2 regions of the Cupriavidus sp. SK-4 genome follow, and region 2 is predicted to be linked to the other one. Evidence: riboswitches for the same ligand, from Rfam matches in the RefSeq annotation. Region 2 holds a riboswitch; the other holds the start of a gene.
The links. Region 2 has a riboswitch for glycine ahead of gcvT (glycine cleavage system aminomethyltransferase GcvT). Riboswitches for the same ligand answer to the same signal wherever they lie in the genome.
Positions count from the first base shown of each region.

Region 1: another riboswitch for glycine. It lies ahead of CF68_RS35180 (D-amino acid dehydrogenase); the one in region 2 lies ahead of gcvT (glycine cleavage system aminomethyltransferase GcvT).

Region 1 covers NZ_JFJW01000245.1:439-12,346, reverse strand. Annotated here, with positions in the region: gene CF68_RS35230 (DUF2894 domain-containing protein) at 1-153, shown strand, start outside; gene CF68_RS35225 (NAD(P)-dependent alcohol dehydrogenase) at 170-1,183, opposite strand; gene CF68_RS35220 (LysR family transcriptional regulator) at 1,276-2,196, shown strand; gene CF68_RS35215 (amidohydrolase) at 2,219-3,073, opposite strand; gene CF68_RS35210 (GntR family transcriptional regulator) at 3,199-3,948, shown strand; gene CF68_RS35205 (tripartite tricarboxylate transporter substrate binding protein) at 3,975-4,955, shown strand; gene CF68_RS35200 (tripartite tricarboxylate transporter substrate binding protein) at 5,017-6,006, shown strand; gene CF68_RS35195 (hypothetical protein) at 6,032-6,535, opposite strand; gene CF68_RS35190 (sialidase family protein) at 6,532-7,752, opposite strand; gene CF68_RS35185 (TonB-dependent receptor) at 7,778-10,054, opposite strand; glycine riboswitch at 10,264-10,362, shown strand; glycine riboswitch at 10,363-10,481, shown strand; gene CF68_RS35180 (D-amino acid dehydrogenase) at 10,493-11,806, shown strand; partial or broken gene CF68_RS35175 (branched-chain amino acid ABC transporter permease) at 11,886-11,908, opposite strand, start outside.
Region 2 covers NZ_JFJW01000087.1:717-12,624, forward strand. Annotated here, with positions in the region: gene hemN (oxygen-independent coproporphyrinogen III oxidase) at 1-1,159, opposite strand, end outside; gene CF68_RS18530 (ABC transporter substrate-binding protein) at 1,335-2,471, shown strand; partial or broken gene CF68_RS18535 (ATP-binding protein) at 2,457-2,657, opposite strand; gene CF68_RS18540 (UvrD-helicase domain-containing protein) at 2,709-4,805, opposite strand; gene CF68_RS18545 (glycine zipper 2TM domain-containing protein) at 5,088-5,315, shown strand; glycine riboswitch at 5,393-5,480, shown strand; glycine riboswitch at 5,502-5,627, shown strand; gene gcvT (glycine cleavage system aminomethyltransferase GcvT) at 5,724-6,851, shown strand; gene gcvH (glycine cleavage system protein GcvH) at 6,940-7,320, shown strand; gene gcvP (aminomethyl-transferring glycine dehydrogenase) at 7,421-10,351, shown strand; gene CF68_RS18565 (L-serine ammonia-lyase) at 10,496-11,872, shown strand.

The DNA.
Region 1 (11,908 bases), on a different contig from region 2:
CGCGAGACCTCGCCGGAATACCTGCGGCATTTCCTGTCCTATGTCGAGGGCATGTCCTGGCTGGAGCAGTTGGGCGCAGCGGCGGCGGCCGAGAAAGAAGCGGCGCGCGCCGCCGCGGCCAAAAAGAGCGCGCGCGGCAAGGCTCGCAAATAGCAGTCCGGCCCTCGCCTCAGCGCAGCCGCACCACCACCTTGCCGAAGGCCCCGCGTTCCAGGTGGTCGAGCGCCGCGGGCAAGTCCCCGAAGTCATACTCGCGCTCGATCACCGGGCGCAGCCCCAGCCAGTCCACGGCACGCACCAGGTCCTGCAGCGCGCGCCGGTGCGACACGCCGATCCCCTGCACGGTCACGCGGCCATGCAGCACCGGATAGACGCTGGCGCGCAGCTCATCGCCCTGAAGGTTGCCGATCACCGAGATCCGGCCGCCCTGCGCCAGCGCGGCCAGCGACCGGCCGAAGTTGTCTCCGCCAGCCAGTTCCAGCATATGGTCGGCACCGCGGCCGCCGGTCAGCTCGCGCACGGCAGCCGGCCAGTCAGCGGTGCGGCCGCGATGGACGCCATGCGCCGCGCCCAGTTCCTGCACGCGCGCCAGCTTGTCGTCGCTGCCGGACACCACGATCACGCGCGCACCCTGTGCGCGGGCGATCTGCACGGCAAACAGGGCCACGCCGCCGGTGCCGATCACCACGACGGTGTCGCCGGGCCGCGTCACCGTGGCCTCGGCCAGGGCTTGCCAGGCCGTCAGGCCGGCGCAGGTCAGGGTGCTGGCCTGCGCGGCGTCGAGCGTGCGCGGGGCCGACACCAGCGAATCTTCTGCCAGCACCACGTACTCCGAAAGCATGCCGGGACCAGGCACGCCCAGCGGCATGCTGCGGCGCGGCTGAACGCCATCGAGCCAGCCGGTGAAGAAGGTGCTGATCACGGCGTCGCCAGGGGCAAAGTCGGCTACACCTTCGCCAATCGCCACCACCTCGCCGCGCATGTCCGACCCGGGAACCAGCGGCGGCTGCACGGGCATGCCCATGCCGTCCTGGATGATCAGCAGGTCGCGGTAGTTCAGGGCCACTGCATGGACCCGCACGAGCACCTCGCCGGGACCGGGCACGGGAATGGGCGCGTCGACGCGACGCAGGTTGTTGCGGCCGAAAGCGGACAGTTGCCAGCGTTGCATGGAGGACGTCATGGGGTACTCCGGTCTGTTGAAAACGGTGAACCCACTATACTGATTCCCTGACAGATCCATTGAGCAATCGATGTCCTTCCCATGTAGATCCTATGGAACCAATTACCCATGACCGGCTGGCCGGGATCTCCGCCTTCGTGGCCGCCGCGGAGGCCGGCAGCTTTGCCCAGGCCGCGGCGCGCCTGGGGCTGACGCGCTCGGCCATCGGCAAGGCCATCGCCCGGCTTGAGGCACGCGTCGGCACGCGCCTGTTCGTGCGCACCACACGCAGCCTGGCGCTGACCGATGACGGCCAGGCCTTTTATGAACGCTGTGCCCAGGCGCTGGAAGACCTGGATGCCGCCCAGCTCATGCTCGAAGCCGGGCGCAGGGAAGCGGCCGGCCGGGTTCGCGTGAGCGCCCCGGTGGTGTTCGGCCGCCACCATGTGGCGCCGCTGCTGCTGGAGCTGGCGGACCGTCATCCGCAGTTGCGGCTGGAAGGGAATTTCACCGACCGGCTGGTCGACTTTGCTGACGACGGCATCGACCTGGCCATCCGCAGCGGACGCCTGCCGGACAGCGACATGCTGGTGGCACGTCCGCTGGGCATGCAGGCGATGGTGCTCTGCGCCGCGCCCGCGTACCTGCGCAAGCATGGCACGCCGACCAGCATTGCCGACCTGGCCTCGCACCGCTGCCTCGTCTACATGCATGGCGGCGAGTCCGTGCCCTGGTCACTTGCCGGTCCCGACGGCAATATCGCGCGGACGGAACTGGCGCACCGTCTCGGCTTTGACGATATCGACACCATCGCCGCCGCAGCCATACGTGGCGCGGGCCTGGTCAATGTCCCGTTGTGGCTGGTGCGGCAGCCGCTGGACCAGGGCACGCTGGTGCGCGTACTGCCGCAAGCCTCCGTCATCCGGACCCCGCTGCACCTGGTGTGGCCGCGCACCCGCTTCCTGCCGCACAAGCTGAGGGTGACGATCGATTTGCTGGTGGAGGCGATTCCCGGGGTGCTCGCGCTGGACTGACGCCGGCGGCGCAAGTCGCCCGCTATCCCTTCACCGCAAACCCGTACAACGCTGCGGCGTTGCGCCACCGGAGCGCAGCGGACAAGGCCGCGCCGGCCTCCTCGCTGTCACCGGACGCCCCTTGTCCCGGCCATGCGGCAAGCATCCGGCACTCGTCGACCCGAGCCGGCGCCTCGTGATTGGTCCATGGCCAGTCGCTGCCCCACAGCAAGCGGTCATCGCCCACGACTTCGCGCCATCGCTGCGCAAGCCCGTGCCAGTCCTGAGGGGATGCAAGCCGGTACGGCGCGCTGATCTTCACCCAGACCTGGCGGCGCGCGCGCACGGCAGTGGCCACGTCGAAGATCGCATCCGCGGTTCCTGCGGGGCCGGGCCGGCCAAAGTGGTCAAGCACGACCGGCGCGCCGGCATCGCCAAGGGCCGCGTCAAGCTGCGCCAGCACCATGGCGCCATCGCCGTTGCTGGTATGGAGTTCGACATGCCAGCCTAGCCCGGCGATCCGGGAGAACAGCCCGCGCCACGGCGCGGTGGCAATGCGCTGCCAGTCCGGATCGCCATACAGGTTCAGGCGGATGCCCCGCACGCCGGCGCCGTGCAATGTGGCCAGTTCCTGGTCCGTCACTTCCGGGTCGACCACCGCGACGCCGCGCAAGCGCCCGGGCATGGCCTGCAGCGCGGCCTGCAGCGCCGCATTGTCGGTGCCGAGAAAGCTGGGCTGCACCACTACCCCATACAGCTCTCCGAGTTCTGCAAGCCGGACGTGCCAGCCCTTCAGGTCGGCGGCATAGGGCGGCCGGTAGCGGGCCGATGGCGCGGCCACTCCGGCATCGAAGACGTGGAAGTGGGTATCCACCAGCGGCAATGCGCGCTTGCTCATCAGTCAGTCCCTCCGTGGCGCGGCTCAGTGGCGCGGGTATATCCGGATATGGCATCCGAACCCGCGTCAGTATTCTAGTCCTCTAGAGGACATCGGCATTGACATCAATTTAGCACGGGTTCGGCATGCCAGACAACGCGCTGCTCCAGACTACAACCACCGCCGCGGGCCTGAGCCGCTACGGCCAGATTGCGGCGGAACTGCAGGCAAGGATCGTTTCGGGCGCGTGGGCGCCCGGCAGCGCCATTCCTGCGGAAGGCGCGCTGGCCAAGGAGTTCGGCATCGCGCTGGGCACCATCCGGCAGGCCATCGCCGTGCTGGTCCAGCAGGGCCTGCTGGAGCGCGTGCAGGGCAAGGGCACCTTCGTGCGCAAGGGACTGAGCGGGGCCAGCCTGATGCGGTTTTTCCGCTTCGGCGGCGCCGATGGCGCGCCGGCGGTGCCGCGCTCGGAAATCCTGTCGTGCCGCGCCGTGCGCCTGGACAAGGCCATGGCAACCCGCTTCGGGCTGCCGACGGGTGCACGCGGGCTGGCAATTTCACGCCGCCGCTGGCTGGATGACACGCCCCGGCTGCTGGAATCGATCTGGCTGCCGCTGCCGCGCTGCGAGGCCCTGCAGCAACTCCCGCCGGTGCAATGGGGCGACCTGCTCTACCCGCTGCTGGGCAGCGCCTGCGGCATTACGGTCCATCGCGCCGTTGATGAAGTGACCTTCCGCACGCTAGCAGCAGACGAGGCCGCCTTGCTGGACTTGCCGGATGCGCACCCGTGCGCGGTCGTGACCCGGCATGCCTTCGACCTGGGCGGCAGCTGCATCGAATACCGGCTGACGCGGGGCGACGCCTTTGCCTTTCGCTATACCGCGGACGTCCGCTGACGGACCGCACCCGAGGAGACAGACCCATGCACGCACGCCACGCGATCGCCGCCACGATCGCTGCCATGATCACCACCACCACGCTGGTGCAGGCCGCCGACACCGCCGCGGCCTGGCCGGCACGCCCCATCACGATCGTGGTGACGTATCCGCCGGGCGGCGGCGCGGACCTGATGGCACGGCTGATCGCCCCGGGTCTCGGGCGCGAGCTGGGCCAGACCGTGATCGTCGAGAACCGCCCGGGTGCCGGTGGGCAGATCGGTGCAGCCTATGTCGCCAAGGCGGCGCCGGACGGCTACACGATGATGGTCGATGCCTCCTCGTATGCGGTGAATCCCAGCCTCTATCCGCGCCTGCCCTACGATCCGGACAAGGCCTTCCGGCCGGTCGGCGTGCTGGCGCGCTATCCCAATGTGCTGGTGGCCACGGCGAGCTTCCCTGCCAGCAAGGTCAGCGACGTCATGGCCATGGCCAGGCAAAAGCCAGGCTCGGTCGCCTTTGCGTCCTCGGGCAATGGCTCGGCGCAGCATCTGGCGGGCGTGCTGTTCGAGCAGCGCGCGGGAGTCGACCTACTGCATGTGCCCTACAAGGGCGGCGGCCCCGCCATGACCGATGTCATCGCCGGCCAGGTGCCGCTGTTCTTTGCCAACGTGGCGTCGAGCCTGCAGCACATCAAGGCCGGCAAGCTCAAGCCGCTGGCAGTGACCAGCCATGCCCGCACCCAGGCATTGCCGTCCGTGCCCACCATGCAGGAAGCCGGCGTGGCAAGCTACGAGGTCTATGAATGGAACGCGGCTTTCCTGCCCGCCGCAACGCCGGACCCGATCGCAGCGAAGCTCGCTGACGCCCTGCAGAAAGTCATGACCAGCCCCGAGATCCGGCAACGCGTGGCCGAGCTGGGCGGCGAGGTCGTGGCTGCGCCGCCAGCACAGGCACGGCAATTCATCGACGGGCAGACCCGGCTATGGGCCAAGGTCATCCGGGACGGCAACATCAAGCCCGAATAGCACCCGCCAGCACCGCCCCTGCCCCACCACGGCCCAGCTACAGAACCTTCAGGAGAAAAACATGACCTCGATCAATCCCCTTCGCCGCCATCTGCTCAAGACCACCGCCGCGCTGGGCGCGTGCGCGCTGGCGCCAACGCTGGCGCGTGCCCAGGCCTGGCCGGCCAAGCCGATCCGGCTGGTGGTGCCGTTCGCGCCGGGCGGCAGCTCGGAGATCGTGGCGCGCTCCACCGCGGCGGAGCTGACCAAGCTGCTTGGCGTGTCAGTCTTCGTCGAGAACAAGCCCGGCGCGGCCGGCAATATCGCGATGGGCGAAGTCGCGCGCGCCGATGACAACCACACGCTGATCCTCGGCCATATCGGCACGCTGGCGGTCAATCCGTTTATCTTCCCGAAGCTGCCCTACGACCCCATCAAGGATTTCCGCGCGATCTCGCTGCTGTCGAAGGTGCCGAGCCTGTATGTGGTCCACCCCGACGTGCCCGCGAAGAACCTGAAGGAGTTCGTGGCGCTGGCCAAGAGCAAACCCGGCAAGCTGAACTACGGTTCGGCCGGCAACGGCAGCGCCGGCCACCTGGCCTTTGAATACCTGAAGGCCGCGACCGGCACCTTCATCACCCATGTGCCGTATCGCGGCAGCGGCCCGCAGATCACCGACCTGCTGTCGGGGCGGCTGGACGCGGCCGCCGTCGGCGCACCGGCGATCATCCAGTTCATCAAGGCCGGCAAGTTGCGCTGCATCGCCACCGGCACGACCCAGCGCATTCCCCAGCTGCCTGACGTGCCGACGGTTGCCGAACAAGGCTATCCCGGCTTCGAAATGACGCAATGGTATGGCCTGCTGGCACCGGCGTCTCTGCCCCAGGCGGCCGCCGACAAGCTGGCGGACGCCACCGTGAAAGCTGTGAAGAGCAAGTCGTCGGTCGAGCGCCTGAGCGCGGATGCGGCGATTGTGGTGGGCGACACGCCGGCGGAGTTCTCGCGCTTTATCGCGCAGGAACAGCAGCGTTGGAAGCCGATCATTGCGCGCGCGGGGATCAAGCCGGATTGAACGGGCAGCCGCTCCCGGCGCAGCCTCAGCCGGCGATGCCGGCCCAGCGCAGGTGCTTGCCCCAGTCGGCGTCGCTGATCACGCCGGACACGCCCTGCCGCAGGCCATCGGCGCGATAGAAGTAGGTGCGCGGCATCTCGCCCATCCAGTCCGGATCGACCGCATAGCGCAACCGCTCCTGCGGCTCGTGCCCAAACACCCACGCGTTGCGCGTCAGCCTGACGCGCTGGAGCAGTTGCTGCACCTGTGGCAGCGCGTCGGGGTTGTCCGTCGCCAGCGTGACGACGCGCAGGTCCCGGTGCTGCGCGCGCAGCTTGCCGATGGCGTCGAAGTTGCGCTTGCAATAGACGCAGTCGAGCGACCACACCACCAGCACAAAGGGCTTGCCCTGCTGGCTGGCTGCCAGCAGGGTGGCGCTGGCCGATGCGAACACGGCGACGCGCTCGGCCGGCGCACTGCCGGCATTGGCGGCAGTCATCGCCAGGGTCAGGACGGCAGCGGCGAGCAGCTTGCGGCGGGATGGCATCATGCGCCCTCCTTGCCCAGCGGGAACACCTGGAAGCCCTCGGCCTCGGTACGCCACAGCACGTAGGCGCGGCCCGCATGCTGCAGCAAGTGCGGCTGGTCCGAGTCGCGCTCCGTGCCGGCAAGCTTGCGCGTCTGCCAGGTCTTGCCGCCGTCTTGCGACAACATCGCCGACAGGCGTGTCTGCTGGCCGTCGAACGATTTCCAGGTCACCGCGATCTCGTTGTCCTTCAGCGCGACGATATCGGCATGCTGCGCGCGCGGGTCGTCCAGCGGGCGCTGTGCCAGCAGCTTGCCGTCCTTCCAGCGCCCCACCGAGACCGTGGGCTTGCCTTCGCGCACGTTGAACCAGACCATATGCACCGTGCCATCGGGCGCCACCGAAGCGCCGGGGCCGTGGTGCGGGCAGGCGTCGATGCGCCAGTCGTCGAAGGTGGCGCGCTGCATCGGCGTGGCCCTGCCGTCGGTGCCCAGCAGCGCCAGCGCGTGGTCGCGCGTGTTGGGCGGGAATACATGGCGCCACAGCGCCAGCATCTTGCCGTCAGGCGTGGGCAACAGCGCGATGCGGCAGCATTCGCACGACTGGTCGGCGATCTTGTAGTCGCCCTGGAAGGTCTTGCCTTGGTCGGCCGAGACCGCGTAGTAGACCGCGGCGCCGGCGTACGGCTGCTTGCGCGCCTCGGCGGCAACCACGTCGCGCTTGTCGATCCAGCTGACGAAGACGCGCCCGGCGTTGTCCACCGCGATGGCGTCGAAGCGGTGTGCGATCTGGTCGCGGTTGGCATGCACCGTCAGCGGTTCGGCAAAGGACTTGCCGCCATCGGTGGAGCGCGCAAAGCGGATAAAGCCGGTCCACGGCTTGGGCAGCGGCTGGGTCCAGGTGACGTAGATCTCGCCGTCGCGCCCCGCGGCCACCTTGGGCCGGCTTTCGTGATCGGCGGCAACCTGCTCCGGCACGCTGTTGACATGCTGCGCCGGCCCGAAGCTGCGGCCGTAGTCGGTCGATGCACGTACCGCGACGTAAGGGCCGTCCTTGTAGGCGACCCACAGCTTGCCCTCGCGATCGAAGGCCGCGCCGGTGCCCAGCTCGCTCATCTTCGCGGTCTTGGCCTGGCTGCCGTGGCCGGCGTGATCGCCGTGCGTTTGCGCGGTCGCGGCCAGCGCGGCGCAGGCCATCAGCCCGGCAACGATCAGACGGAAACTGGGGCAAACGCCTTGCATGGGTGTGGTCAGCCTGTTCACGTGCTCAGAAGGAAAGTTTCGCCTCGGCGTAGAACGTCCGGCCCGGATACGGGTGGTAGACGTAGTAGCGCTGGTCGGTGAGGTTGTCGATGCCAAGCCCGAGGCGCACGTTCTTCGCGGGCCTGTACGTCACCTTGACGTCAAAGGTCAGGAAGCTGCTGGTGCCGCCGAAGGTGGCGGGATTGACGTCGGAATTGTCGAGCGTATTGTACTGCCGCCCCGAATAGGTCATGGCCAGCGTGCCGGCCCAGGCCGGCGTGATGCGATAGGTTCCCATCAGGTTGGCCCGCCACTTGGGGATGCGGTAGAAGTACTTGCCCACCGAGGCCGGGTTGTTGGCGTTCTCAAGCGTCTTCGAATGGTTGTAGGCCCCGCTGGCCGACAGGTCAAAGCCGCTGACGAACACATCGCGCGCGTCATAGGCCAGCTCGATGCCGCGGGTGCGCACGCGGTCGACGTTCTGGAAACTGGTGACAGTCGGGAATACCGTGGTGTTGGTCTGGCTGACCAGGGCATCGCGGATATCGTCCTCATACACCGAGACCCGGAAGTACGACGAATCCAACGTGCGCTCGAAGGTCAAGTCCTTCGAGAACGACCGCTCTGGCCGCAGGTTGGGATCGTTGTTGATCAGCGCGGTCCCGGTGATGCGGCCCTGGAACAGCTCGCTGACAGTCGGGTAGCGATAGGCCTGGCCCAGCGACAACCGGCCCAGCCAGTCCTGCCCGAAGGCCTTCTCCAGCGCCAGCTTGGGCGACCAGTTGGATTCGCTGCGCACCGGGTAGCCGATATCCGCGCCGGGCTGGCTGCGGCTGCCGTCATAGGCACGCCAGTGTTCGTAGCGCACGCCGGGGATCAGCTTCCAGTCCTCGGCAAAGTACCAGGCGTCCTGCGCATACAGCGCCTGGGTCTCGGTCTTGCCGGCAAAGGCGTTGTTGAAGGCGGTGATGGTGGCCGCCTGCCAGTCCGAGGTGTTGTAGGTGGTGTTGCTCAGCCGGTAGTTGTCGTAGTGATAGCCGAACGTGACCCAGTGCCCGCCCTGCAGCTGCTGCGGGCGGTAGTCGGCCTTCAGGTCGAGCGTGCGCCAGCCGGTGCCGTCGCCATAGGTCACCGTGCCCGGCCCGCTGCCAACGGTGTTGGCGCTGCGGCTGATGTCCTTGCTGACGTCGAACAGCGACGCCACGCCCGAGAAATTCCAGCCGGTCTCGTTGCGCGTGCGCAGCGACAGGCCATAGAGCCAGCGCGCGTCCTCGCCATTGCTCGGGGCAAAGGCGTTGGCGGGAATCACATACTCGTAGCCGCCGATATTCACTGGACCGTTCGACACCACGTTGCCACTGGCATCGCGCAGGTAGCTGCCCGTGGCGCTGGAGCGGTCCTGTTGCCAGTAGGCGGCAGTGAACTGCGCCTGCAGGGTATTGGTGATGTCGTAGCCAAGCTTGAGCTTGAGCTGGTCCTGCACGGTATGCGTGACGCCCTCGCTGTTCACGCCCATCACCACGCGGTCGCGGCCGGTCTGGTCCTGGTCGAAGTGGGCGCCGGTGACCGGCTTGTCGGCGGAAGTGGCACGGGCCGTGGAGCGCGCCGTGGTATAGAAGCTCAGCGGCTGGCTCTTGCTGTCCTGCCGGTCCACGCTGACCAGCCACGAGAACGGGCCGACGCGGTCGCCCACATAGGCGTTGGCGTGGACCCCGTTGAAGTTGTCGTGCGTGCCGTACAGGCTGAAGCGCTGCGTGAACAGCTGCACGCTGGCATCGCCCTCGAACTTCTCCGGCGTGCGCGTGGTGATCAGCACCGTCGCACCCAGCGAGTTGCCGGGATACAGCGCCGAATACGGGCCGTACAGCACATCCATGCGCTCGATCTCAGCGCTGTTGACCAGCGACCAGCGCGGCGGGAAGCTGAAGTCCGATCCCAGCAGGTTGGACAGCAGCAGGCCGTCCGCATAGACCAGCCCCCGCGCCGACTGGCGCGAACTGGTGCTGCGCACCGAGATGATCGAGTTCATATCGCCGATGAAGCGCTTGCGTACGGCGAGGTTGGGCGCGTATTTGAGGGCGTCTTCCGTGTTCACCACATTGAAGTCGGCCATGCGGCGGCTGCTGATGCCGTAGGCCGGCGAGGGCGTGTTGGGCGGTATGGCCGGCGTCTCGCCGCGCTCCGACTTGGCCGAGACCACCACCTCCTGCAGCGGCTCGAGCGCGTCCACCACCTGGGCGGCGGCGACGGCGGGGCCCATCAGTACCGCCGAAACGGCCAGTGCAATGCGATTTTTCTTCACTGGAAAACCTTGTTGTCGTCTTTTTTTTGGCTCACTCCACCTGAGCGCAGCATACGGCGCTTCTCCCCGAGAGCGAGCGCTGACATTTTATGGGGCATGGGGACGCAGGCCGATGCGACATAGCGACGCGGGCGGCAGGCCGCCTAAGTGTTAACCCGCATATCCAACGTCGGACCTTGTCACTACATTGCCCCGATTGGCGTCAAGCCAATGTGATGCAGGGAGAGACTATCGCGGCGCCCGCCGCGCACAGCGCCGAAGGAGCAACCGCCCCGGAAACTCTCAGGCAAAAGGACCGGCATCACCAGTCAGTGCACTCTGAAGAATGCCGGACGCTATCGTCCGCCGGCATACCGAAGGAGCAAGCGTACCCCGCCCTGGCGGCCGGGTGTCGTGAATCTCTCAGGTCCAGAACAGAGGGGGCGTCCGCCACGCATATTGCGTCCGGGCTCCCACCATCGACGTTCCTGGAACCTGCAGATCATGAAATCAATCGCTGTCATCGGCGGTGGCATCACGGGTGTCACCACGGCCTACGCGCTGGCCCGGCGCGGATTCTCCGTCACGCTGTTCGAGCGGCACCGCTATGCCGCCATGGAGACCTCGTTCGCCAACGGCGGCCAGTTGTCGGCCTCCAACGCCGAGGTCTGGACCCACTGGTCGACCATCGTCAAGGGCATGAAATGGATGCTGCGCAACGACGCCCCGCTGCTACTCAATCCCCGGCCCAGCTGGCACAAGCTGTCCTGGTTCGCCGAGTTCATCGCCGCGATCCCCCACTACCGCCGTAACACCATCGAGACCGCGCGCCTGGCCATCGCCGCGCGTGAGCACCTGTTCGGCTGGGCGGCGCAGGAAGGCATCGATTTCGACCTGAAGAAGGAAGGCATCCTCCATATCTACCGCGACAAGGCCGGCTTCGACCATGCCGGCCGGGTCTCAGCGCTGCTGGCGCAGGGCGGGCTGGAGCGCCGCGCCGTGACGCCCGAGGAGATGCGCGCGATCGAGCCGACGCTGGCCGGGTCCTACTATGGCGGCTACTTCACCGAAAGCGATTCCACCGGCGACATCCACAAGTTCACCAGCGGCCTGGCCGCGGCCATCGATCGGCTAGGCGTGCGCTGCCTGTACGGCCAGGACGTGCGGGCGGTGAAGACCGACGGCAGGCGCGCCACCGTGACCGTTCAGGACGGCGCCGACACGGCCAGCTCCACCTTCGACGGCGCCGTGATCTGCGCCGGCACCGCCAGCCGCGCACTGGCCGCGGGGCTGGGCGACCGCGTCAACATCTATCCGGTCAAGGGCTATTCGATCACGGTCAACCTGACCGATGAAGCCAGCCGCGCCGCGGCACCGGTGGTGAGCCTGCTCGACGACGAAACCAAGCTGGTCACCAGCCGCCTGGGCGACGACCGCTTCCGCGTGGCCGGCACTGCCGAGTTCAATGGCTACAACCGCGATATCCGCGCCGACCGCATCCGCCCGCTGGTGGAATGGGTGCAGCAGTGCTTCCCCGGCGTCAGCACGCGCAGCGTGGTGCCTTGGGCCGGGCTGCGGCCGATGATGCCGGATATGCTGCCGCGTGTGGGGCGCGGACGGACGGCATGCATCTTCTACAACACCGGGCACGGGCACCTGGGGTGGACCTTGTCGGCGGTGACTGCGGATATGGTGGCGGGGATTGTCTACCAGCATCTCGGCGCGAAGCTGGCAGTCGCGCCGGGTGCGTCGCTGGCATTGGCCAAGGCCTAAGCCTGAACTTGCAGATGTTTTCCCCCCTCTCCCATTTAGGGGAGAGGGGAGAGAACTAGGGGCATGGACGGGTTTCGCCTCATTCGGGTCCGCGCCCCAAAC
Region 2 (11,908 bases):
TCTCGCGCCGCAGGTGGTCGTCGGCGTTCATCTCCACGCCGCGCGCCAGCGGCAGGCGGCCGTGGTCGAGCGCGCCGTAGTACTCGTCCAGCGTGCGCGCGTTCTGCACGTAGCGCCCCGCGATCGCGCCGATCGCGGAAATGCCGAGCCCGACCTGGTCGTAGCCGGCATGCGTGGAGTAGCCCTGGAAGTTGCGCTGCAGCCGTCCTTCGCGCTGGGCCACGGCGAGATCGTCGTCGGGCAGCGCGAAATGGTCCATGCCGATATAGACGTAGCCCTCGGCGGTCAGCCGCTCGATGGTGGAGACCAGGATGTCGAGCTTCTCGCCGGCGGGCGGCAAGGCGTTTTCATCGATGCGGCGTTGCGGCTTGAACACATGCGGCAGGTGCGCGTAGCTATAGACCGAGAGCCGGTCGGGACGCAGCGCCAGCACCTGCTCGATGGTGCGGCCAAAGCGCGCCGCGGTCTGGTGCGGCAGGCCGTAGATCAGGTCCAGGCTGACCGAGCGGAAACCCAGCGTGCGCGCGGCATCCACCACGGCGCGGGTCTCTTCGAAGGGCTGGATGCGATGGATGGCCTGCTGGACCTCGGGATCGAAATCCTGCACGCCCAGGCTGACGCGGTTGAAGCCCAGCTCGGCCAGCAGCGCCATGCGGGCGTGGTCGACGCGGCGCGGATCGATCTCGATCGAATGCTCGCCCTCGGCCGCCAGTTCGAAATGCTCATGCAGCAGCGCCATCACGCGGCGCATCTCGTCGGGGTCGAGGAAGGTCGGCGTGCCCCCGCCCCAGTGCGACTGCAGCACCTGGCGGCGCGGCCCGAGCCGGTCTGCCACCAGCGCCATCTCGCGGCCCAGGTAGCTGACGTAGCGGGCGCTGCGGCCGTGGTCGCGCGTGATGATCTTGTTGCAGCCGCAGTAGTAGCAGATGTTCTCGCAGAACGGGATATGCAGGTACAGCGACAGCGGCGCCGGCGCGTCGGACCGGCAGGCGGCCAGTGCGTCGTGGTACAGCGACAGGTCGGGGCCGCTGCGGAAGCGGTCGGCCGTCGGGTACGAGGTATAGCGCGGGCCGTTGCCGTCGATGCGGCCGGCCAGCGCGCGGAAGTCGGACAGCGCGCGGCGGTCGGGCGCAGGGGAAGTCATGGCAGACGGGATCATTGGGGGCGCGGGGGTATGGGTGTATGACGGCCCATCGTAGGGCCGCACCGCCGCTGGCGCGTTGACCGCCGTCAACCGCGGGCATTGGACCTGTGGGCGGCAGGCGTCACATTGGTGTCATGTGTGGCGGATACGCTGCGCGCCACCGCCGGCCCGCGCGTCACCTGCCCCTGCAATGCCAACTCCCGACCAGACACCAACGCATCCGCCGTACCCACCGCTGCGCAGCCACCTGGCAGCACCGGCCCGGCACCGGCGCCGCCTGCTTGCCGCCGCCGGCGCGGCCCTGGCCCTGCCCGCCTGGCCAGCGCTGTCGCAGACGCAGGCGCGCCGCACGGTCGTGGTCGGCCACCTGCTCGACCGCGGCGGCGCGCAAGCCGACCTTGCGCGCGACTACCTGGCCGGGGCCAAGGTCATGTTCGATGCTGTCAACGCCGGCAACGGCCCGGTGGGCATCGCGCACGTGGTCCGTGACGCCGATCCCGACCCGCGCCGCGCGCTGGCGCAGGCGGTGTCGCTGGCCGATACCGAACGCGCCGAGCTGCTGTTCGGCCCGGGCGACCGGCTGTTGCCGGCGCTGGCGGCATCGGCCGAGCTGGGCCGGCGCGGCGTGCAGATCGTGGCGCCGCTGTCGGGCCTTGGGCTGACGGCCGACAACGTCTGGTTCACCCGCGCCGACTACCAGGCCGAACTGGACGCGGCGGTACGCCAGCTGCGCAGCTATGGCCTGACCAGCATCGCGCTGGCCCTGGCGCCGGACTTCGCCGCCCCGTCGCTGGCACGGCTTGAGGCGCAGACCGGGACGCGCGCGGTGCCGCTCGACGCCAATCCCGATGCCGCCGCCCGGCGCATCGCCGCCACCCGCCCGGGCGCGGTGATCGTGGCGGGCGATACCCTTGCCTACGCCGGCCTGGGCCGCGCGCTGGCGGTGCAGGGCTGGTACGGTTTCCTGGTCGGGCTGTCGTCGGTCAGCGCCACCGCCGCGCGCGAGATCCTGGGCGCTGGCTACAACGGCGGCATGGTGCTGACCCAAATCGCGCCCGGGCCGCAACAGGCCACGCTGCGGGTGGTGAAGGAACACGTGGCGCGCATGAAGCAATACCTGGATGAGCCGCCGTCGCCGGCCACGCTGGCCGGCTATATCGGCGCGGCGTGGCTGGCGCGCGCGCTGGCCGGCCTGCGCGGCAGCGGCGCGGCCGAGATGCGGCGGGCGCTGCAGGGGCGCGTGGACGTGGGCGACTTTGCGCTCGACTTCACGCACGGGCAGCGCGGCTCGCAGTACGTCACGCTGGCGGCGTCAGCCGCGCGGTAAGGACAGGCGCGCGCGCAGGCCGCCTTCGGGGCGGTTGCTCAGGGTCAGCTCGCCGCCATGGCGCGCGGCAATGTCGGCCGCGATCGACAACCCCATGCCGACCCCGCCGGTGGCACGGCTGCGCGAGGATTCTACGCGGTAGAACGGCTCGAGCAGCACAGCCGCCATACTAGGTATGCCCGCACCCGGCGTCCCGTCAGCCTGGTAGGCCTTTGTTTCGGGACTGTAGCGCCCCGTTCAGCCCGGGGCCGTCTTGCCGCCGGTTCCCAGCAGCGCCTTGAGCGCGCCGAGCCGGTCCTTGGGGCTCATCGCCGGGGTTTCATCGACTGGCGCAGGCGCTTCCTCCAGCTTCATCTCGCCGATAAAGCGCGAAGGCTGGCACGAGTAGGTCTCTCGCGCGCGCTTGCGCTTCTTGCACCAGCTGACATGCAGGCTGCGCTGGGCGCGGGTGATGCCGACATACATCAGCCGCCGTTCTTCCTCGATCTTCTCGTCGCTCATGTCCTCGTCTTCGCGGCAGTGCGGCAGGATGCCCTCTTCCACGCCGACCAGGAACACGTGCGGATACTCCAGCCCCTTGGACGCATGCAGCGTGGACAGCCGCACCGCATCAGGGTCTTCCTCGCGGCCTTCCAGCATGCTCATCAGCGCCACGGTCTGGGTCAGTTCGAGCAGGTTCTTGCCTTCGCTGCCGAAGCCGTCGGCATTGTCGAAGCCGGTGGCTTCCTCGCCCTCGGCGCCTTCGGGCTTGGTGCCCTTGCGCTTGAGCCACTCCAGGAATTCCAGCGTATTGGTCCAGCGCGACTGCGCCTGCCGTTCGTCGAAGCTGTCGTACAGGTAGGCCTCGTAGTGGATGCCTTCCATCAGGTCGTCCAGCACCACGGTGGCGGGATCCTTGGCCGCGCGGTCGGCCAGCCGCACCATCGATTCGCAGAACACGCGCAACGGCTCCAGCTGGCGCGGCTGCAGCTTGCCTTCGATGCCGCCCATCATCGCGGCCTCGAACAGCGACACCTTGGCCTGGCCCGCGAAGGTGCCCAGCGCTTCCAGCGTGGTGTTGCCCACGCCGCGGCGCGGCGTGGTGATGGCGCGGATAAAGGCGGGATCGTCGTCGGGGTTGGCAATCAGGCGCAGGTAGGCGCAGATGTCCTTGATCTCGGCCTTGTCGAAGAAGCTCTGGCCGCCCGACAGCACATAGGGAATCCGTTCGCGGCGCAGGATCTGCTCAAACAGCCGCGCCTGGTGGTTGCCGCGGTACAGGATGGCATAGTCGCGGAACTGCGCGCGGCGCTCGAACTTGTGCGCGGACAGGCGGAACACCACCGACTCGGCCTCATGCTCCTCGTCGTTCATCGGGTGGATGGCGATGGGGTCGCCCATGCCGTGCTCGCTCCACAGCTTCTTGTCGAACAGCTTGGGGTTGTTGGCGATGACCGCGTTGGCTGCTTCCAGGATGCGCACGGTGGAGCGGTAGTTCTGCTCCAGCTTGATCACCTTCAGGTCCGGGAAATCGGTCTGCAACCCGCGCAGGTTGTCCAGCGTGGCGCCGCGCCAGCCGTAGATGGCCTGGTCGTCATCGCCCACCGCGGTAAAGGCCGGCGCGCGCAGGTGCGAGCCGCCCGCCAGCAGCTTGAGCAGCTGGTACTGGCAGGCGTTGGTGTCCTGGTATTCGTCGACCAGGAAGTAGCGCAGGCGGTTCTGCCACTTGAGCTGCACCGCTTCATTGCGCGCGAACAGTTCGGCAGGCAGGCGGATCAGGTCGTCGAAATCCACCGCCTGGTAGGCGTGCAGCGTGGCCACGTAGTTGCGGTAGACCAGCGCGGCCTGGTGCTCGTCGGCATTGGCGGCCTGCGCGATCGCTGCCTCCGGATCGACCATGCCGTTCTTCCACAGCGAGATCGTGCCCTGCACGCCGCGGATCAGCTTCTTGTCGGTGGTGCCGAGCTGCTCCTGGATCAGGCCGAAGCAGTCGTCCGAATCCATGATCGAGAACTGCGGCTTCAGGCCCACGTGCTCGGCCTCCATGCGCAGGATCTGCACCCCGAGCGAGTGGAAGGTACAGACCGTCAGCTGCTTGAGCGGGATGCGCTTGCCCTCGCGCGTGGTCTTGCCCTCCATCAGCTTGCCGATGCGCTCCTGCATCTCCTTGGCGGCCTTGTTGGTAAAGGTGACGGCGGCGATATGGCGCGGCTCGAAGCCCTTGTCCTCGATCAGATGCGCGATCTTCTGCGTGATCACCCGGGTCTTGCCGGAGCCCGCCCCGGCCAGCACCAGGCAAGGGCCGTCCAGGTAGCGGACGGCTTCGGATTGGGCGGAGTTCAGGCCATGGGTCATGCGTGGGATGCGGTTGGAGGCAGGGAAATCGGCAGGAACAGCGGAAGGCCAGGCGGGACACGCCAGCCCCAAAAAACGGGCACGGCGGCAAAGCTGCCGATGTTAACACGCTGGCCGCGGCAGGTCAGTCAGCGCAAACCGCGTTGACACGGCCAGTTGTGTCACTGGCGTAACACTTCGTAAAGGCCGGAGCCAATCGCGCAACCAAACGCTCTAACTAATATGTCCCCCTGGCCTGCGCGGCGGGGTTGACATGCTTGAATCATCACATCGGAGCCAATAATGAAAACCCTGCAGACTTTGACCAAGGTGACCCTGATCGGCGCGACCGTCGCGGCCTTTGCCGGTTGCGCGGACATGACCCCGAAGCAGCGTAATACCGCCATTGGCGCGGGCGCGGGCGCCGTGGGCGGCGCCATCCTCACCGACGGTAGCGCGCTGGGTACGCTGGGTGGCGCGGCCGTGGGCGGCGTGATCGGTAACGTTGTCACCGACGACAAGAAGAAGTAAGCCAGACCACTGCAGCGACAGGTACGGCAGGCTCCCCTGGCCGGTTTGACAAAGGCCGGGGCCTCCCGTACATTGCGCGCATCCGACCGGGAGAGCGCGCATCGCCTGCGCCGCCGAAGGGGTATCACCCGAAAACTCTCAGGCACCACGGACCGATCGGATCGGCATGCAATATGCACACGATGCATGCCGAACTCTGGAGAGCGGCACCCGCCATTCGTGGCGAGCGTGCCCACCGAAGGGGCGCACGAGGACGGGATCCGGCAGGATCCGCCTTGTAATCTCTCAGGTATCGAGGACAGAGGGGTCATCCGCCGCAGCGGTGCTACGCCACATTCAGGCGCGGCGAGCGTTGCGGCGGATGGCCCTTTTTTGTTTTCGCCAACCGAGACTGCCCCAGAGGATTCCATGACGCTCCAGGCCACGCCCCTCAACGCCATCCACCGCGCCCTCGGCGCCCGCATGGTTGATTTCGGCGGCTGGGACATGCCGGTCAACTACGGCTCCCAGATCGAAGAACACAATGCCGTGCGCACCGACGCCGGCATGTTCGATGTGTCGCACATGTGCGTGGTCGACCTCGCCGGCGCCAATACCCGCAGCTTCCTGCGCGGCCTGCTGGCCAACAATGTCGACAAGCTGCAGACCCCGGGCAAGGCGCTCTACTCGTGCATGCTGGATGAGAAAGGCGGCGTGATCGACGACCTGATCGTCTACTTCTTTGCCGAGGACTGCTTCCGCCTGGTCGTCAACGCCAGCACCGCGCTGGGCGACATCGAATGGATCCGCGCGCGCAATGCCGCCACCGGCAGCGATGTGACCATCACGCCGCGCCGCGAAGATGTTGCGCCTGCAGGCGTGCAGCCTCTGGCCATCGTCGCCGTGCAGGGGCCCAACGCCCGCGCCAGGGTGTGGAGCACCTTCCCCTCGACCCAGCCTTCGGACACGCTCAAGCCCTTCAACGCCGCCGTGGTCCAGGACCCGGCCATCGGCGAGATCATGGTGGCGCGCACCGGCTACACCGGCGAAGACGGCTTCGAACTGGTGGTGCCGGCCGAGAACGTCGCCGCCGTCTGGGAAAAGCTGAACGCCGCCGGCGTGCGCCCGGCGGGCCTGGGCGCGCGCGACACCCTGCGCCTGGAAGCCGGCATGAACCTGTACGGCCAGGACATGGATATCAACACCTCGCCGCTGGATGCGGGCCTGGCCTGGACGGTGGACCTGCAGAGCGAGCGCGACTTCACCGGCAAGGCGGCGCTGGCCGCGGCCGGTTCGCGCCAGCAATTCCTCGGCCTGATCCTGCGTGACAAAGGCGGCGTCCTGCGCGCCCACCAGAAAGTGATCAGCCCGGCCGGTGACGGTGAAATCACCAGCGGCACCTTCAGCCCGTCGCTGTCCCAATCCATCGCCTTTGCCCGCCTGCCGAAGGATGTCGCCGTGGGCGATACCGTGCAGGTGGAGATCCGCGACCGCAAACTCAACGCGACTGTGGTTAAACTGCCGTTTGTGCGTAATGGCAAGGCACTCGTGAGCTGAGGCTCATACCAACGGTCGCCCTCGCCTGCCGGCACTTGCCGGGCAGGCATCACCCAACAAGAAACAAATCTGTATCCGGAGAACCTTCATGAATTTCCCCGCTGACCTCAAGTACACCGAGTCGCATGAGTGGGTACGCGTCGAAGCCGACGGCACGCTCACCATCGGCATCACCGACCACGCGCAGGACGCGCTGGGCGACATCGTCTTCCTGGAACTGCCCGAAGTGGGCAAATCGGTCGGTGCCGGCGACGCGCTGGCAGTGGTGGAGTCGGTGAAGGCCGCTTCCGACATCTACGCCCCGGTGGCCGGCGAAGTGATCGCCGTCAACGAGGCCGCCACGGCCGCCCCGGAGAGCGTCAATGCCGACGCCTTCGACGCGTGGCTGTTCAAGCTCAAGCCGGCCAACGGCGACGACGTCAATGGCCTGATGTCGGCCGACGCCTACAAGGCCAGCGTCGGCGCCTGACGCCGGCCGCGCCGGTCCAACCATGGACCGGCCACTGCAGACTGACGCGCGCCGTCCCGGCTGACCACCGGCCGGCGCGCACCCCACGAGGTTCTTGCCAATGAACGCCCCGCTTCCCATGAACGCCGCCCAAGTGAACCGGCCCACGCTGGCCGAACTGGAGGCGCGCGACGCCTTCGCCGCCCGCCATATCGGCCCCGATACCCCCGAACAGCAGCACATGCTGAAGGTGCTGGGCTATGACAGCCGTGCCGCACTGATCGACGCCGTCATCCCCGCCGCCATCCGCCGCCGCGACGGCATGCCGATGGGCGAGTTCACCGAGCCGCTGAGCGAGGAAGCCGCGCTGGCAAAGCTGCGCGGGCTGGCAGGCAAGAACAGGGTGCTGAAGAGCTTTATCGGCCAGGGCTACTACAACACCGTCACGCCCGGCGTCATCCTGCGCAATATCTTCGAGAACCCGGCCTGGTACACCGCCTACACGCCCTACCAGCCGGAAATCTCGCAAGGCCGCCTGGAAGCGATGCTGAACTTCCAGCAGATGGTCACCGACCTGACCGGGCTGGATATCGCCAATGCGTCGATGCTGGATGAAGGCACTGCCGCGGCCGAAGCCATGACGCTGCTGCAGCGCGTGAACAAGCACGATTCGAACACCTTCTACGTGGCCGACGACGTGCTGCCGCAGACGCTGGAAGTGGTACGCACGCGCGCGCTGCCGATGGGCATCGAGGTCAAGGTCGGCCCCGCCGCCGATGCCGCCGCGGCCAACGCCTTCGGCGTGCTGCTGCAGTACCCGGGCGTGAACGGCGACGTCAACGACTACCGCGCCATCGCCGACGCCGTGCACGCCGCCGGCGGCCTGGTGGTGGCTGCCGCCGACCTGCTGGCGCTGACGCTGATTGCCGCACCGGGCGAATGGGGTGCCGACGTGGCCGTGGGCAACTCGCAGCGCTTCGGCGTGCCGCTGGGCTTTGGCGGCCCGCACGCCGGCTATATGGCGGTGAAGGACGCATTCAAACGCTCGATGCCGGGCCGGCTGGTGGGCGTGACCATCGATGCGCAGGGTAACAAGGCCTACCGCCTGGCCCTGCAGACGCGCGAGCAGCATATCCGCCGCGAGAAGGCCACCTCGAACATCTGTACCGCGCAGGTGCTGCTGGCCGTGATGGCCTCGATGTATGCCGTCTACCACGGCCCGCAGGGCCTGAAGCGCATCGCTCAGCGCGTGCATCGCCTGACCGCGACGCTGGCCGCCGGCCTGCAGGCGCTGGGCTTCGCGCGCACCAACGCCAGTTTCTTTGACACGCTGACGCTGGAAACCGGCTTCAACACCGATGCGATCCATGCCGCAGCCACCGCGCGCGGCATCAACCTGCGCCATATCAGCGCCACGCGCGTCGGCATCTCGCTGGACGAGACCGCCAGCCGCGCCGACGTGATCGCGCTGTGGGAAGTCTTCACGCAAGGCAAGCCGCTGCCCGCCGAACTGGACTTCGACAAGCTCGAAGCCGCCACGCAGGACGCGTTCCCCGCAGCGCTGGCACGCACCAGCGAATACCTGACCCACCCGGTCTTCAACACGCACCACGCCGAGCACGAGATGCTGCGCTACCTGCGCATGCTGGCCGACAAGGACCTGGCGCTGGACCGCACCATGATCCCGCTGGGCTCGTGCACGATGAAGCTGAACGCCACCAGCGAGATGATCCCGGTGACCTGGCCCGAATTCAGCCAGATCCACCCGTTCGCGCCGCTGGACCAGACCGTGGGCTACCGCGAGATGATCGACCAGCTCGAGGCCATGCTGTGCGCTGCCACCGGCTACGCCGCGGTGAGCCTGCAGCCCAACGCCGGCTCGCAGGGCGAGTACGCGGGCCTGCTGATCATCCATGCGTACCACGCCAGCCGCGGCGAGAGCCATCGCGATATCTGCCTGATCCCGTCGTCGGCGCACGGCACCAACCCAGCGTCGGCGCAGATGGCCGGCATGAAGGTGGTGGTGGTGGCCTGCGATGAGGACGGCAACGTCGACCTGCAAGACCTGGCGAAGAAGGCCGAGCAGCACAGCAAGAACCTGGCGGCGATCATGATCACCTACCCGTCCACGCACGGCGTGTTCGAGCAGGGCGTGCAGCAGATCTGCGAGATCGTGCACAAGCACGGCGGCCAGGTGTACGTCGACGGCGCCAACATGAACGCGATGGTCGGCACCGCCGCGCCGGGCCAGTTCGGCGGCGACGTGTCGCACCTGAACCTGCACAAGACCTTCTGCATCCCGCACGGCGGCGGCGGTCCGGGCGTGGGCCCGGTGGCAGTCGGCGCGCACCTGGCGGACTTCCTGCCCAACCAGGACAGCGTCGGCTATCGCCGCGACGACCGCGGCATCGGCGGCGTGTCGGCGGCGCCGTTCGGCTCGGCCAGCATCCTGCCGATCTCGTGGATGTATATCGCGATGATGGGTTCGGCCGGCCTGACCGCGGCCACCGAGAATGCGATCCTGGCGGCCAACTATGTCGCCAAGCGCCTGGCCCCGTACTACCCGGTGCTGTACACCGGCCAGCACGACCTGGTCGCGCACGAGTGCATCCTGGACCTGCGCCCGCTGCAGAAGGACACCGGCATCAGCAATGAAGACGTGGCCAAGCGCCTGATGGACTACGGCTTCCACGCCCCGACCATGAGCTTCCCGGTGCCGGGCACGCTGATGATCGAGCCGACCGAGAGCGAGGCGCTGCACGAACTGGACCGCTTTATCGACGCGATGATCGCGATCCGCCAGGAAATCGGCCGCGTTGCCGACGGCACCTTCGACCGCGACGACAACCCGCTCAAGCACGCGCCGCACACGGCTGCAGTCGTGACCGCCGACGAGTGGACCCACAAGTACACGCGCGAGGAAGCCGCGTACCCGGTGGCATCGCTGCGCACGCAGAAGTACTGGCCGCCGGTCGGCCGTGCTGACAACGTGTACGGTGACCGCAACCTGTTCTGCGCCTGCGTGCCGGTCAGCGATTACGTGGTGGACTGAGGCGTAGCGCCGCCGGAGCCGCGGCGGCCCGCCAACGAACTATGCTCGAGATGACGGGCATCGCGGTGTCGCGGTGCCCGTCGCAGCCACGCCAACCGACCAAAAAGAGCCTCTTCAGGGCCATCCCATTGCTGGAGACATTCCGTGGCAGTCAGCGTCTTTGATCTGTTCAAGGTGGGCATCGGCCCGTCGAGCTCGCATACCGTGGGCCCGATGCGCGCGGCCCTGATGTTCGCGCAGGGGCTTGAGCGCGACGGCCTGTTGCCGCAGGTCGCGAGCGTGCGAGCGGAGCTGTACGGTTCGCTGGGCGCCACCGGCAAAGGCCACGGCACCGACAAGGGCGTGATCCTCGGCCTGATGGGCGAGGCGCCCGATACCGTCGATCCCGATTCCATCGACACGCAACTGGCCGCGCTGCGCGCCAGCCGCGAGCTGTCGCTGCTGGGCAAGCACATCGTGCCCTTTGTCGAGAAGGAGCACATCGCCTTCTACCGGCGCGAAGCGATGGCCGAGCATCCCAACGGCATGAAGTTCCATGCCTTCGACGCCGGCGGCGCTTCACTGCGCGAGGCGCGCTACCTGTCGGTCGGCGGCGGCTTCGTCGTGACCGCGGGCGCACCCAATACGCAGGTGCTCAATGCCGCGCAGCAACTGCCGCACCCGTTCCGCAGCGGCAAGGACATGCTGGAGATGGCCACCGCCAGCGGCAAGAGCATCGCGCGGCTGATGATGGAAAACGAGCTAACCTGGCGCAGCGAGGAAGAAGTCACCAGCGGCCTGCTGCATATCTGGGATGTGATGCAGGCGTGCGTGGCGCGCGGCTGCCGCACCGACGGCGAGCTGCCGGGGCCATTCAGGGTCAAGCGCCGTGCGCCTGAACTGTTCCGCAGCCTGACCGAGCGCGCCGAGCGCACGCTGTCGGACCCGCTCTCGGTGATGGACTGGGTCAACCTGTATGCCATAGCAGTCAACGAAGAGAACGCCGCCGGCGGGCGCGTGGTCACGGCACCTACCAACGGCGCGGCCGGCATCATCCCCGCCGTGCTGCATTACTACGACCGCTTCGTGCCGGGCGCCAACAAGCAAGGCGTGGTCGACTTCCTGCTGACCGCGGGTGCGATCGGGCTGCTGTACAAGCTCAATGCGTCGATCTCCGGCGCCGAGGTCGGCTGCCAGGGCGAAGTCGGCGTGGCCTGCTCGATGGCCGCCGGCGCGCTGGCGGCGGTGCAGGGCGGCAGCCCGGCGCAGGTCGAGAACGCGGCCGAGATCGGCATGGAGCACAACCTCGGGCTGACCTGCGACCCGGTTGGCGGACTGGTGCAGATCCCGTGTATCGAGCGCAACGCAATGGCCTCGGTCAAGGCGGTCAACGCGGCGCGCATGGCCTTGCGCGGCGACGGCACGCACTACGTGTCGCTCGATTCGGTGATCAAGACCATGCGCGAGACCGGTGCCGACATGAAGACCAAGTACAAGGAAACGGCGCGCGGCGGGCTGGCGGTGAATATCGTGGAATGCTAGGCGCAGCGCGGCGTATCATGGCGGCGTTTCCCGAGC